One region of the Modestobacter sp. SSW1-42 genome, then DNA from elsewhere that is predicted to be linked to it. Evidence: riboswitches for the same ligand, from Rfam matches in the RefSeq annotation. Region 1 holds a riboswitch; each other region holds the start of a gene.
What was found. A riboswitch is a leader RNA that binds a small molecule or an ion and turns the genes downstream of it on or off. The one in region 1 is predicted to bind thiamine pyrophosphate.
Positions count from the first base shown of each region.

Region 2: it holds a riboswitch for thiamine pyrophosphate, as region 1 does, so the genes downstream of both, ACGBYP_RS18350 (alcohol dehydrogenase catalytic domain-containing protein) here and thiM (hydroxyethylthiazole kinase) in region 1, are expected to answer to the same signal.
Region 3: it holds a riboswitch for thiamine pyrophosphate, as region 1 does, so the genes downstream of both, ACGBYP_RS20370 (ECF transporter S component) here and thiM (hydroxyethylthiazole kinase) in region 1, are expected to answer to the same signal.

Region 1 covers NZ_JBISCA010000006.1:95,933-100,790, reverse strand. The annotation lists gene thiD (bifunctional hydroxymethylpyrimidine kinase/phosphomethylpyrimidine kinase) at 1-487, opposite strand, end outside; gene thiE (thiamine phosphate synthase) at 484-1,128, opposite strand; gene thiM (hydroxyethylthiazole kinase) at 1,125-1,916, opposite strand; TPP riboswitch at 1,909-2,002, opposite strand; gene ACGBYP_RS19700 (LamG-like jellyroll fold domain-containing protein) at 2,277-3,674, shown strand; gene ACGBYP_RS19695 (NfeD family protein) at 3,782-4,342, shown strand; gene ACGBYP_RS19690 (flotillin family protein) at 4,339-4,858, shown strand, end outside.
Region 2 covers NZ_JBISCA010000005.1:211,426-216,283, forward strand. The annotation lists gene ACGBYP_RS18330 (amidohydrolase family protein) at 1-504, shown strand, start outside; gene ACGBYP_RS18335 (DUF6518 family protein) at 689-1,339, shown strand; gene ACGBYP_RS18340 (DUF222 domain-containing protein) at 1,397-2,611, opposite strand; gene ACGBYP_RS18345 (hypothetical protein) at 2,792-2,995, shown strand; TPP riboswitch at 3,000-3,109, shown strand; gene ACGBYP_RS18350 (alcohol dehydrogenase catalytic domain-containing protein) at 3,100-4,110, shown strand; gene ACGBYP_RS18355 (MFS transporter) at 4,143-4,858, shown strand, end outside.
Region 3 covers NZ_JBISCA010000006.1:234,164-239,021, reverse strand. The annotation lists gene ACGBYP_RS20390 (ABC transporter substrate-binding protein) at 1-779, opposite strand, end outside; gene ACGBYP_RS20385 (dihydrofolate reductase family protein) at 1,018-1,569, shown strand; gene ACGBYP_RS20380 (hypothetical protein) at 1,634-2,128, opposite strand; gene ACGBYP_RS20375 (SDR family NAD(P)-dependent oxidoreductase) at 2,153-2,932, shown strand; TPP riboswitch at 3,033-3,135, shown strand; gene ACGBYP_RS20370 (ECF transporter S component) at 3,134-3,742, shown strand; gene ACGBYP_RS20365 (ABC transporter ATP-binding protein) at 3,777-4,858, shown strand, end outside.

The sequences.
Region 1 (4,858 bases):
TGGCCTGCGGCGCCAGCTCCTCGACCGAGGTGGCCGGCGCGACGTCCAGCAGCGCGGCGGCCTCGGGCACGTTGGGGGTCAGCAGGTCGGTGACCGGCAGCAGGTCGGTGCGGACGGCGTCCACGGCCTCGGCCGAGATGAGCCGGTCGCCGCTGGTGGCGACCATGACCGGGTCGCAGACCACCGGGCCGCCGGGCCGGCCGGCCAGCACCCGGGCGACCTCGCGGACGACGTCGGCGGTGCCCAGCATGCCCAGCTTGGTGGCGTGCACGCGGACGTCGGCGAACAGCGTCTGCAGCTGCAGCGCCACGAAGTCGGCCGGGACGCCGTGCACCCCGGTGACCCCGCGGGTGTTCTGCGCGGTGAGCGCGGTGAGCACCGCGGTGCCGTAGGCGCCCAGCGCGCTGAAGGTCTTCAGGTCGGCCTGGACGCCGGCGCCCCCGCTCGGGTCGCTGCCGGCGACGGTCAGCGCGACGGCCGCGCTCATCGGGCGGTCTCCTTCCGCAGCAGCCGGGCGGCCTCGGCCGGGTCGGCGGCGGCGCAGATGTCGGAGACCACGCAGATGCCGTCGACCCCGGTCACCAGCGCGGCGTTGTCGGCGTGGATGCCCCCGATCGCCACCGTGACCAGGCCCGCGGCCCGGGCACGGTCGGCCAGTGCGCGGACGCCGGCGGGCTCGAGCGACCCCCCGGCGTCGGGCTTGGTGGGCGTGGACCACACCGGGCCGATGCCGACCAGGTCGACGGTTCCGTCGGGCAGCGCCAGGACCGCGTCGAGCTCGGCGTCGCTGCCGGTGGAGACCCCGACCAGCGCGTCAGGCCCCAGCAGTGCCCGGACCTCGTCGGCGGGCAGGTCGTCCTGGCCCACGTGCACGCCGTCGGCGCCGGCGACCAGCGTCACGTCGACCGCGTCGTTGACGAACAGCGGCACGTGCGGCGTCGCCTCCAGCACCGCCTGCACCGCGCGCGTCAGCGCCAGCAGCTCGCGCCGGCTCGCGGTCTTGTCCCGCACCTGGACGGCGGTCACCCCACCGGCGACGGCCTCGGCGACCACCTCCGGCACCGACCGGGGCGCGCAGAGCAGGGTGTCGGTGACCAGGTACAGCGCCGGGTCGAACCGCCGGGTCACCAGCTCACCTGCGCCCGGGCCAGCGCGTCGCCGTCCACCGCGTCGAGGGCGTCCAGCCACAGGGCGGCGAAGGTCCCGGGGCCGGCCGCGGTCGCGGCGGCGGCCTCGGCGGCCAGCGCCACGTGGGCGTGCGCGGCGACGGCGCCGGTCAGCGCGTCGCCGGCGGCGGCCACGTAGGCGGCGACCAGCCCACCGAGGGCGCAGCCGGCGCCGGTGGTGCGGGTGAGCAGCACCGATCCCCCACCGACCCGGACCACCCGGTGCCCGTCGGTGAGGACGTCGACCGGCCCGCTGACCGCGACGACCGCACCGGTGCGCCGGGCCAGCTCGCCGGCGGCGTCCAGGGCGTCCTCGGGGCCGTTGACGCTCTCCACGCCGCGGCCGCCCTTCCCGGCGCCGGCCAGCGCCAGCACCTCCGAGGCGTTGCCGCGGACGACGGCGGGCGCGAGCCCGACCAGGTCGGCGGCGAGCTCGGTGCGGAAGGTCAGCCCGCCGACGGCGACCGGATCGAGCACCCAGGGGGTGCCCGCGTCCCCGGCGGCGCGGGCGGCGATCCGCATGGCCTCGGCGGTGCGCTGCTGCACGGTGCCCACGTTGACCAGCACCGCGGAGGCGACCGCGGCGAACTCGCCGGCCTCGACGGGCTCGTCGACCATCGCCGGCGCCGCGCCCACGGCCAGCAGCGCGTTGGCGGTGATCGTCTGGACGACGGTGTTGGTGAGGCAGTGCACGAGCGGTGCGGTGTCGCGCAGCGCCGCGTTGGCAGCGCGCAGAGAGGTGGCGTCCACGCCGTGACATCCCTTCGCCAGCGGGAGCTGGAGCAGGTTCGACGGGTGTGATCTCAGTCCCGGTCGGGACACCCCGTGTCGGCTGGCGACGCTAACACCACGGTCGCGACCGGCCGCACCGCCGGTGCACCCGGGCCCCGGCCCCACGACACCGGATGGCGCACCGTCGCAACTGCCCGGTTCGGCATCCGGGCCGCCCTATGCTCCGGCGACCGGGACGTCCCACCGCCGGCCGGTCGACCGGAGACCCCGGACGGCCTCGGTTCGTCCGCACCGCCGGTGCCGACCGCCTGCTGCGTCGCAGGCCCCGCCGTCCGGGGTGACGCCCGCCCGAGAGCCCCCGTCAGAGAGCCCGACCACGTGACCGCATCCCGCTCCACCGCTGCGCCCCCGGCCCGCGTCGGCCTGCGCAGCACCGGCGCGGCCCTCGTCGTCAGTGCGCTGGCCCGCACCGTCCTCGGCGTCCTCCTGCTGCTGGTGCTCGTCGCCGTGCTCCCCGCCGTGGTGGGCTGGCGGTCCACGCTGGTCACCTCGGGGTCCATGGCGCCGCAGGTGCAGCCCGGTGACGTGACGGTGGTCCGCCCCGTGGACACCGCCGACCTCGAGCCCGGTCAGGTGCTGCTCGTCGACGCTCCGGGCTCCCCCGGCAGCCTGCTGCTGCACCGGCTGGAGTCGGTCGAGGAGGACGGGCTCCGCCTCCGGGGTGACGCCAACCCCACCGCCGACAGCGCGCTGGTCGACCCGGCGAGCGTGCACGGCGTCGGGACCCTGCGGCTGCCGAGCCTGGGCCTGCCCGCCCTCTGGGCCTCCCAGCAGCGCTGGCTCCCGCTGTCCGCCGTGGTGGTGGGGCTGGCCGCCGTCACCGGCCTGGCGCTGCTGCACCGCTCACCGACCGCCGACCGTGCGCGTCCGGTGTCGGGACGGCGCGGTCGCTGGGCGTGCGCGGGAGCTGCCGTGCTCGGCGTGGCCGTCCTGCTCCCGGGCACCGCCACGGCGGCCTTCAGCGCCACCACCGGCAACGGACCGGTCTCGTTCCGCTCCGCGGTCTACTACAGCTGCGCCTCGGCGGCGGCGGGTGCGGGTGCGGCGCAGTACCTGGACCTGCAGGAGACCAGCGGCACCGTGGCCCGCAACCGGGGCTCCTTCTCCGGGGACGGCAGCTACGTCGGCGGGGTGACGTACAACGTCCCCGGGCCGGCGTGCCACAGCGCCGCGCGGGCGGTCCGGCTGGACGGCACGTCCGGCCTCGTCCAGTCCTCGGTCGGCGTCACCCTCCAGGCCGGGACGTCGTTCACCACGCAGCTGTGGTTCGCGACCACGACCGCGCGGGGTGGGCACCTGATCGGGTTCGGCAACGGGACCAACGGCGCCACGTCGAGCGCCCGGGACCGGATGGTCTACATGACCAACAGCGGTCAGCTGCGGTTCGGTGTCTACGACGGGACGCCCAAGACCGTCCTGTCGCCGGCGCGCTACAACGACGGCAGTTGGCACCTGCTCACCGCCACCTTCGAGGCGGGCACCGGGCCCGGCGCCGGGCTGCGGCTGTTCGTGGACGGCGCGCTGGTCGCCGAGGACCCCGCCGCCACCGCGGCGCAGCCGGGCACCGGCTACTTCCGGGCCGGGTACGACGACCTCGCGGGGTGGCCGGACGTCCCGACGAGCAACTGGTTCGCCGGCTCCATCGCCCACATGAGCGTCTACGCGACCAGGCTGCTGCGCGCCGAGGTGGCCGACCAGTACGCCGCCGTCGGCTGAGAGATCGGGACGGCAGCGTCCGAAAAGGGTGCTCGCCGGGGTGAGACGACTTGATCATGATGCGCTGACCTGCGACTCTGGCCGCCAGAGACCCAGGGGGAGGGCGCATGGACCCGGTTGCCGTGGCCTTCCTCGCCGTCGGCGGACTGGGCCTGCTCGTGCTCGTCGTCTCCCTGCTCGCCGGGGAGCTCGGCGACCTCGGGCACGCCGACGCCGACGGCCCGTTCTCCGTCCCGGCGATCGCCGCGTTCCTCGGCGGCATCGGGTTCGGCGGCGCCGCGGCGTCCGCGCTGCTGCCCGAGCTGCCCGGGCCGGCCACCGTGCTGCTGGCGCTGGTGGCCGGTCTGGTGGTGGCCCTGCCGCTGGCGGCCGGCGCCGTCCGGCTCTCCGCCGCGCTGCGCGACATGCCCACCGAGCCCACGCTCACCGCTGCCCGGCTGCTCGGGGCCCAGGGCGTCGTCATCAGCCGGGTTCCCCCTGGCGGGTTCGGCGAGGTGCGGCTGGCCGTGGCGGGGCAGCAGCTGAAGTACCACGCCCGCAGCGACGTCCCGCTGCCCGCGGGCACGCCCGTCTACGTCGTCGACGTCCCCACGGAGACCTCCGTGCACGTCGTCTCCACCGCTCCGGAGACGACCGTCCCACTCCCAGACACCGGAGGAACCCCGTGACCCTGCTCATCGCCATCGGCGGCATCGCGCTGCTCGTGCTGCTGCTCGTCCTGCTGGTGCTCTCCCGGATCAAGGTCGCCGGGCCCAACCAGGCCTTCCTGGTCACCGGCCGGCAGGGCCGCTCGGTCACCAGCACCGACGGCGCGGTCAGCCGCGACATGTCCGGGCAGAAGGTCGTGATGGGCGCCAGCGTCTTCGTGCTCCCGGTGGTGCAGAAGCTGCACTCGATCGACCTGTCCAGCCGCCGCATCCCGGTCGGCATCCGCGGCGCGGTGAGCCTGCAGGGCGTCAAGTGCGACCTCGAGGGCGTCGCGATCGTGAAGGTGGGCGGCAACGAGGGCGCGATCCGGGCCGCGGCCCAGCGCTTCCTCAACCAGCAGGAGGGCATCGACACCTTCACGTCCGAGGTGCTCGCCGGGGCGCTGCGCTCGATCGTCGGGCGGCTGACGATCGAGGAGATCATCCGCGACCGGGCGGCGTTCGCCTCTGCCGTCGCCGAGGAGGCCGAGTCCTCTC
Region 2 (4,858 bases), on a different contig from region 1:
CTGGGCGTGCGCACGATCGAGCACGGCAACCTCATCGAGACCGCCGACGCCGAGCTGATGGCCGAGGCCGGCACGTTCCTGGTGCCGACGCTGAGCGCCTACGCGGTGCTGGCCGAGCGCGGACTCGAGTTCGGCCTGCCGGCCGACAGCATGACCAAGCTGGCCGCGGTGGCCGACCGGGGCGCCGCGGCCGTGCGCACCGCCGCCGCGGCCGGGGTGCGGATCGCGCTGGGCACCGACCTGCTCGGCCCGATGGCCGCCGAGCAGAACCGCGAGTTCACCCTGCGGGCCGCGGTGCAGTCGTCGTGGGAGGTGCTGGAGAGCGCCACCCTGGTGGGCGCCGAGCTGCTCGGGCAGGCCGGCCGGCTGGGCGTGCTGGCGCCGGGGGCGGCCGCCGACGTCCTGCTCTGCCGCACCGACCCCTCGGTCGACGTACGGGTGCTGTCGCGGCCGGAGGAGACGCTGGCGACGGTCGTCAGCCGCGGCCGGGTGGTCGCCGGCTGACCGGCCTCCCGCTCGGCGGGGCAGACGGCCTTGCGCCGCACCTGGCTCGCCGGCTCGGTGCTGTTCACGGCGGCACCCTGGCCAGCTGACGGGACGATCCCGTACCGGTTTCCCGCGCGCGCCGCCGCCGTCGTCGGCCCCGGACCTGCCACGCTCGCCCGCACGCTCGAGCGGAGGTGCACCGATGACGCAGCTGACCGTCTCCCCCGGCACGCGTGCGGCGGCCGGCCCCGTGCTGGCGGTCGCCGGCGGGCTGGTCACCGGCGGGTTCGCCGCCTGGGCGTACTACGGCGAGGCGTTCCGGCCGCTGGCGCACAGCTTCGGGCTGTGGATCGCGCTGCTGGCGCTGCTCAGCGCCCGGCGCCCGGTGCGCGAGGCGGTGCTGCGGTCGGTGCTGGCGCTGGCAACCGCAGTCGTGGCGTTCTACGTCGGCAAGGACGTCATGTACGGGATCGAGTACCCCGGGCAGCCGTACGCGGTGGACCTCGGCGAGCTCGTCCAGTGGCTGGTGCTGTCGGTGGTCGCCGGCTCGCTGCTCGGCTGGGCGTTCCGCCGGATCGGCCGCCCAGGGCACGCCGGCGCCGCCTCGACCGCCGCGGCGCTGGGACTGCTGCTCGCCGACGCCTACCGCCGCAGCTCGAACTACCCGGCGGACGCCGTCGTGGTGGTCGGCTTCGCCGTGCTGGCCGCCGTCGCGGTGCTGGCGGTCGCCGTCCGCTCGCCGCGGCAGCTCGCCGAGGTCGCCCTCTGGACGGTGCCGGCGGCAGCCGCCGGCTGGGTGCTCGTCTCGGCTCCCGACCTCCTCGAGCAGCTGCTGATCACCGGCTCCCTCTGACCCAGGCGGACGCCTCTCCCCCGGCCGCCCGGCCGCACCAACGAGGCGGCGAGCCGTTCAGGTCAGGAGGGAGCCGATCAGGATCTCGGTGCCGTCGGGTCTCCAGGTGCGCCAGCGGTGCCCCGGCGGCGCGCCGTCGTCGCGCTCGACCCGGAACCCGTGGTGGACCTTGGTGTGGTGCCGCTCGCAGAGCAGCGCGGAGTTATCCAACGACGTCTCGCCGCCGTTGATCCACTCGACGAGGTGGTGGACGTCGCACCAGTGCGTCGGCGCCCCGCACCCGGCGAACACGCAGTGCCCGTCCCGGTTCTCCACCGCCCGGCGCAGGTGCGACGGCACCACCCGGTGGGTGCGACCCACGTCCAACGGCAACCCGTCGGGCCCCAGCACGATCCGGGTGACCGTCGCGTCACACGCCACCCAGCGGGCCCGCGCCGCCGACAGCGTCGCGCCGAACCCGGTCCGAGCGGCGTCCGGGCCGGTGGACGGGTCGACGAGGTCCTCCAGGTCGACGGTGATCACGACGTGCGGCTTGACCGTCCGCAGCACCGGCAGGCTCCCGCCGGCGAGCTGGTTGTCGGCCAGCTGCACGAGGGCATCGGCATTCTGCTGGCTCCGGGTGCGGGTGTCGCCCTTCGGGCGGTCGGCCTGCACGATCGACTCGAGGGCAGCCTGCACCTTCTCCCCACCCACCGCATCCAGGTCGAACCGACCCGTGACGCTGCCATCAGCGTGCTTCGCGATCGACAACCGCCGCCCCTCGGTCGGGTCCGGTTCGGCGCCGTCGGGATCGAGTGCGGCCTCGAAGGCCCGCACCGCGACGACCAGCGTCTGATGCGGCGCCTCGGCTGCCACGGTCGTCCATGCCTCGTCGAACGGCGCCAGGTCGATGCCCTGCTCCTCGGCTCGGGCCCGTTCCGTCGCGCCGACCGCGTGGGCCACCACGTCCACCTGCCCCGCGCTCACGGCACCCTCGGCGAACCCGTTCGCCAGCACCGGGAAGTGCTCCAGCACCCGTCCCGACCGCACGATCCGCGACGCCTCCGCTGGTGCGAGCCGAGCGCGCCCGACCAGCCACGACCGCATCGTCCTGATGCCGTCGTGCTCCGCGGCCTGTGTCGCCTCTCCGTGCCGCACCGTGCGCGTGAGCTCGGCGCTGGCCCGGTTCACCACCTGCACCAGCAGGGCCACCCGGTCCAGCACCTGACCATCCGACAAGACGTGCAGCTCATCCGTCGCCAGGGCGTCGAGAGCCGACTGCAACTCGCTCACGACACCCCCTCAGCCGTTCGAACAGGTGTACGAATCCTATCCATGACGACCGACCAGAGCAACGCGAAACCGCAGGTCACATGCTCATCCACAGATGTGCCAGACCTCTTGACGCGCAACAGGTCAACCCGATCGGCGACCGGCCGTACGACGTCCCAGACCGCGCGGCAGACTCGCCCGGTGACGACCGACCCGGTGATCTGCTCGGCGAAGGGCTGCCGCGAGCCGGCGGCCTTCCGGCTGATCTGGAACAACCCGAAGCTGCACACCCCCGACCGGGAGAAGGTCTGGGCCGCCTGCGCCCAGCACCGCGACCAGCTCTCCGACCACCTCTCGGTGCGCGGCTTCCTCCGCCGCGTCGACCCCCTGGAGCAGCCCCGGTAGGTTCGCCCGTGCACACGGGAGCCCGGGCGCGGGCTGAGATGGCGGACGTCCCCCGCCGACCGTCCACACCTGATCCGGTTCATGCCGGCGGAGGGAGCTGCCCGATGCTCGCGGCGCGCTTTCACGGAGCCCACCAGCCACTCGCCCTGGACGACGTCCCGGTGCCCGACCCCGGCCCGGACGAGGTGCGCGTGCGGGTGCACGCCGCCGGCGTCTGCGGCACCGAGCTGCACTTCACCGACGGGCTGTACGCCCCGTCCCGGACGCCGATGACGCTGGGCCACGAGGCCGCCGGCGTGGTCGACGCGGTCGGCGCCGACGTCACCGGCTGGGCGCCCGGCGACCGGGTGGCCGTGTACTACTACCTGTTCTGCGGCCGCTGCCGCTGGTGCCTGCGCGGCCGGCAGAACCTGTGCCTGGCCCCGCGCGGCGTCCTGGCCTTCGCCGCCGACGGCGCGTTCGCCGAGCAGCTCGTCGTCCCGGCGCACTGCCTGGTCCGGCTGCCCGATGCGGTGTCCTTCGACGCCGCGGCACCGCTGTGCTGCGCGGGGACGACGGCGGTGCACGCGCTCACCGAGGCTGCGGTCGAACCGGGTGAGGTGGTCGTGGTGCTGGGCAGCGGCGGCGTCGGGTTGGCCGTCGTCCAGGACGCACGCCGGCGCGGGGCGACCGTGATAGCGGTCAGCCGCGACGCCGCCCGCCGCGAGGCCGCGCTGCGCTCCGGCGCCACCGCCGCGGTCACCCCCGGCGAGACCGCTGACGCGGTGGCCCGGCTCTCGGGCGGGCAGGGCGCGGACGTCGTGGTCGAGCTGGCCGGGGTGACGGCGACCCTGGAGCTGGCCACGAGCGTGCTCGGGCGGCGCGGGCGGCTCGTGCTCGTGGGCTACAGCGCCGACCCCCTCACCGTCAGCCCGCTGGGGATGGTGGTCGCCGAGCAGCGCGTGATCGCCAGCGTCGGCAACACCCTGGCCGAGCTGGAGACCGCCGTCTCGCTGGCCGCCACCGGCCAGCTGAGCCCGCCGGTCGCGGCGACGATGCCGTTGTCCCAGGTCAACGATGCGCTCGACCGTCTTCGAGCCGGCGAGGTGACCGGCCGGCTGGTCCTGCACCCCTGACCCTTCGGGGGGCCGTGCAACCATCGACCCCCGTGGCCCGACGCAACAGCAAGGCCGACCCGCTCCCCCGCGAGGTCGGCGTCCTGGCGATCGTGGCCTTCGTCGTCGCGCTCGGCTTCGGTGTCGTGGCCCCGGCCATCCCGCTCTTCGTCCGCGACTACGGCGTCGGGACGACGGCCGTCGGCTTCGCGATCAGCGCGTTCGCCTTCTTCCGGTTCGTCTCGGCGTTCGGCGGCGGGGCGCTGGTCGAGCGGGTCGGTGAGCGGGTGGTGCTCGCCGCCGGGCTCGGGATCGTCGCGGTGACCAGCGGGCTGGCGGGGCTGGCCGGCAACTTCCCGCTGTTCGTCGCGCTGCGGGCGGCCGGCGGCATCGGCAGCGCGATGTTCACCGTGGCCGCGCTGTCGCTGCTGCTGCGCACCTCACCGGCGGCCTCCCGCGGCCGGGCCGCGGCCACGTACCAGGGCGGCTTCATCCTCGGCGGCATCGCCGGCCCGGCCGCCGGCGGCTTCCTCGCCGAGATCTCCCCCCGGGTGCCGTTCTTCGTCTACGCCGCGTTCCTGCTCGTCGCCGGCAGCGTCGCGCTGGTGCTGCTGCGCCCGGCGGCGCTGCCGCCGGCCGACCCGCCGGTCACGCCCGCCGTCGACCAGGGCGGGGGCGGCGAGCCCTCCACCGCCGCGGTGCCCCCACCCGGCACGGACGGCGGTGGGCTGCGCGCGGCGCTGCGCTCGCGGGCCTACCTGGCCGCGCT
Region 3 (4,858 bases), 140 kb from region 1:
TCGTCCAGGTCGGCGAACGCATTGGTCGCGCCCACCGTGGTCGCCAGCAGGTTGGCCGAACCGAAGCCGCCGGCCACGTAGGGGCTCTTGGTGTCGGCGAACCAGAACGCCATCGACACGTCGGACTGCTCGATCCGCGCGGTCGCGGCGGCCGCGCGCTCCTGCAGCCGGGTGACCAGCGCCTCGCCGCGGGCGGGGACGTCGAAGACGGCGGCCAGCTCGCGGATCTCCTGGTACAGCGCGTCCACGGTGAGCGGGCGGGTCCGGGTGCCACCGCCGTTGATGCTCTGCCCGTCCTCGCAGTCGGTGGGCGAGAGGTAGGAGTCGATGCCGGTCTCGGCGAAGCGGGCCCGCTCGGCGACCCCGCCGGTCAGGTAGTGCCGTCCGAAGGAGGCGGTCACGAGGTCCGGGTCGGCGCCGAGGACGACCTCGTAGCTGGGCGCGTTGTCCGCCAGCCGGGGCACCGACGCGTTGGCGTCGGCGAGCTCGGGCAGCACCGGGTCGGTCCAGGACGCGGTGCCCACGACCCGGTCGCCCAGGTCCAGGGACAGCAGGATCTCCGTGACGCCCTGGTCGAGGGAGACCACGCGCTGCGGTGGCGCCTCCACGGTCAGCTGCTGGCCGCAGTTGTCGATCACCAGCGGGTAGGTGGTGCCGCCCTCGCCGGCCTCGGCGGCGCTGGGCTCGAGCACCGGCTCGGAGGCTCCACAGGCGGTCAGCGCGCAGACCGAGACCACGGCGGTGGCCACGAGCCCGATCCGGCCGATGGGCGTCCTCATGCTGCCGTGCTCCTGTCCTCGGTGCGCGCGCGGGCCACCCGGCGGATCTCCGGCGGGTCGGGTTCGGCGCACGCCGCTGTTGGGTAAGTGTTGCCTAACCTAACGCACGTCGCCCGCGGCCCCGAGCGCCCGCCGGACCGCCCGATCGCACGGCGACAGATGAGAAACTGCGCCGTCCGCCGTCTGGACGGGTGACGAGACCGGCGCCGGCCGGTCCTGACGCTGAGGAGCCACGCACATGGGTGCCATCAAGGTCCACGAGTTCACCACCGTCGACGGCGTGGTCGACGTCCCGATGTGGACGGTCGACTACGGCTTCCCCGACGACCTGTCGTCCTCGATCGGCGAGCTGACCGGGTCGTCGGCCGGCATCCTGCTGGGCCGCACCACCTTCGAGATGTTCGCGCCGGCCTGGTCGACCCGCACCGTCGAGGACGACGAGGGCGCGCCCTTCTTCAACGACACCACCAAGTACGTGGTCAGCTCCACCCTCACCGACGCCGAGTCGGTGTGGCGCAACTCGACCGTGCTGGGCGGCTACGCCGCCGACCGGGTCCGGGCGCTCAAGGACGAGGTCGACGGCGACCTCTACGTCAGCGGCAGCGCCACCCTGGTGCGGGCGCTGCTGGCCGACGGCCTGGTCGACGAGCTGCACCTCTACGTCTACCCGGTCGCGGTGGGCACCGGCATCAAGCTCTTCCCCGAGGGGACGGCGCAGACGCTGTCGCTGCGCGGCGCCGAGGCCCTGAGCAACGGCGTCGCCCACCTGACCTACGGCCCCGCTGCCTGACCCCTCGGTCCCCTCCCGGGGCCGAAGTCGCGACTTCGGCCCCGGGAGGGGACGACCGCAGGCGTCAGTCCGGGAGGGCCTCGCCGGGCTCGGCGAACAGCGGGAACACCGCCCGGACGCCGGCCTGCTCGAGCGCGGCGTCTGCGCTGCCGGCGGCCTCGGCGGCGGGCGGCGCGACCAGCACCTCGAGGCCGTCGCCCTCGGGGCGGTCGCGGGCGCTGGTGACCAGCCCGGGGTGCTCGGCCAGCAGCCGCTCGGCCTCGGCGCGCAGGTCGGCGGGGCGGAACTCGGTCGGCGCGAGGGTCAGCTCGAAGCCCTGCGCCCCGTCGAGCACGCGGCGCACCGCGGCCGGCGGCTCGCCGAACCAGCGCACGGTCAGCCGCTTCCGGTCCAGGCTGATGCCGGGGGTGCCGTACTCGGGGGCGTCGCCGGCGGCCGCGGACAGCCGCTCGAGCAGGTCGTAGATCGCCGTCGGGCCGCCGGGGTAGACGACGAACTCGCCGCGGCCCACCTGACCGGTCGGTGCCGCCCTCTTCCCCGACCCCTTGCGCGCTGCCACGGCCCCATCCTCCACGCTGGGGCCATGGAGCTCGACGGAGCACGCATCTGGGTCACCGGCGCCTCGACCGGCATCGGCGCCGCCCTGGCCCGCGAGCTGGCCGATCGCGGTGCCCGGGTGGCGATCAGCGCCCGCAGCGTCGACCAGCTCACCGAGGTGGCGGCGGGCCGGATGGCCGTCGTCCCGGTCGACGTCACCGACCGGGCCGCCACCGTCGCCGCCGGGCAGGCGGTGCGCGAGGCGCTGGGCGGACTGGACGTCGCCGTCCTCAACGCCGGCACGTGGTCGTCGTTCCACGTGGAACCGTGGGACTCCCAGCTCTTCAGCGACCACCTGCAGGTCAACGTGATGGGCGCGGTGCACACGATGGAGGCCGTCGTCCCGCAGATGCTCGGCGCCGGCGCCGGGCGCATCGTCGGCGTCGCCTCGGTCGCCGGGTACCGCGGGATGCCCGGCTCGGAGGCCTACAGCGCGGGCAAGGCAGCGCTGATCAACCTGCTGGAGAGCCTGCGCGGCTCGCTGGCGCCGCGCGGGGTCGTCGTCCAGACGGTCAACCCCGGGTTCGTGACCACCCGGATGACCGACCGCAACCGCTTCCCGATGCCGTTCAAGGTCCCCGCCGAGGTCGCCGCGCGCACCATCGCCGACGGCATCGCCCGCGACCGGGCCGAGATCGTCTTCCCGCTGCCGATGGCCGTGCTGATGAAGTTGGTCCGGGTGCTGCCGGTCCGGGCCTGGACGGCGCTGACCGCGTCGATGGCCCGCCGCGGGCTGCACGGCGGGCCGGAGCGCCGGCAGGGCTGAGCCACCCTGCCGACCGGTGGGCCGGGTCCCGCGGCGGCGCACCGGTCGGCGCGGTGGCTCGACCCGCGCGGTCGGGCGGCGGCGGTCTAGGCTCCTGCCACACACACGACAGGGGAGCGCCTCGGCGCTGAGAGTGCGGGCAACCGCAGACCCTCGAACCTGATCCGGGTCATGCCGGCGCAGGGAGTCTGGAGGAGCACCATGGCCGAGAAGGCCGTCCGACCGATCGACGCTGCCCCCGGGACGACGTCCTGGCGCACCGTCGACATCATCGTCACCGCCGTGCTGGGCGTCGCCTTCGGCCTCGTCTTCTGGCTGTGGGCCCTGGTCTTCTCGGCCACGGGACCCGCCTTCGCCGGCTTCCCGCCCGCCCAGGCGGTGCTCTACGGCGTCTTCCTGCTGCCCGCGGTGGTCGCGCCGCTCGTCGTCCGCAAGCCGGGCGCCGCGGTGTTCGCCGAGCTGATCGGCGCCGTCGTCGAGGCGCTGTTGGGCTCGCACTTCGGCAGCACCGTCGTCCTCTACGGCCTGCTGCAGGGCCTGGCCGCCGAGCTGGGCTTCGCCGCGTTCCGCTACCGCCGCTTCGGCTGGCTGCAGGCGCTGCTGGCCGCGGCGCTGGCCGGGCTGGCCGCCACCTTCCTGGACTTCGGCTACTACTACCCGGACTGGACGGCGGCCTGGAAGACCGTCTACCTGCTCCTGGTCGTCAGCAGCACCGTGGTGATCGCCGGCGTCGGCGGCATGGCGCTGACCCGCGCACTGCGCGCCAGCGGCGCGCTGTCCTCGTTCACCGCCGGCCGCACCCGCGTGTGAAGGAGGACCTCGCCCCCCAGGCGAGGCCGGCCCGGTGACCCCGGTCGCAGTGCGGCTGGCCGGCTGGGGCTTCCGGCACGCCACCCGCCGGGCCTGGGCGGTGCAGGACGTCGACCTGACGGTGGCCCCCGGTGAGCGCGTGCTGCTCACCGGGGCCTCCGGCTCCGGGAAGTCGACCTTGCTGCGGGCCCTCGGTGGCCTGCTGGACCCGGAAGCCGGCGACCCCGCGGGTGAGCTGACCGTCGACGGCGCCGTGCCGGACCGGCGGCGGCAGCGGGTCGGCATGGTCTTCCAGGACCCGGACTCCCAGCTGGTGATGACCCGGGCCGGGGACGACGTGGCCTTCGGGCTGGAGAACACCGGCACCGCGCCGGCGCTGATCTGGCCGGCGGTCGACGCGGCCCTGGACGCCGTGGGCTTCGACCTCGGCCGCGACCGGGCGACCGCCGCGCTGTCCGGCGGGCAGAAGCAGCGACTGGTGCTGGCCGGTGCGCTGGCCACCCGCCCGGGGCTGCTGCTGCTCGACGAGCCGACCGCCCAGCTCGACCCCGACGGCGCCGCCCAGGTGCGCGCCGCGGTGCTCCGCGCGGTCGGCGCCCGGGACGCCACCCTGGTGGTGGTCGACCACGACGTGGAATCGTGGCTGCCGCTGGTCGACCGGGTGGTCGAGCTGCTGCCCGGCGGCGGCACCGTCGAGCACGGGGCCGGCTGGCGGCCCGCGCCCCCGCGACTGCCGGCGCGGCGGCAGCACTCCCCCGGCGAGCAGCTGCTGGCCACCGAGGCCGCCGGGTACACCCACCGCGGCAGCGACGTCCCCGGGCTGCGGCCCATCGACGTCGTCCTGCGCGCGGGCCGGACGCTGGCCGTCACCGGCCCGAACGGCACCGGCAAGTCGACGCTGGCGCTGCTGCTGGCCGGGCTGCGGGCGCCCACCACCGGCCGGGTCACCGCGGGACCGGCGCTCACCGCGGGGCTGCGCCGTCTGGAGCGCCCGCCGCACCGGTGGCGGGCCGGTGAGCTGGTGCAGCGGATCGGCACGGTGTTCCAGCAGCCCGAGCACCAGTTCCTCACCGGCCGGGTGCGCGACGAGCTGTCCCTGGGCGCCGGCGACACCGC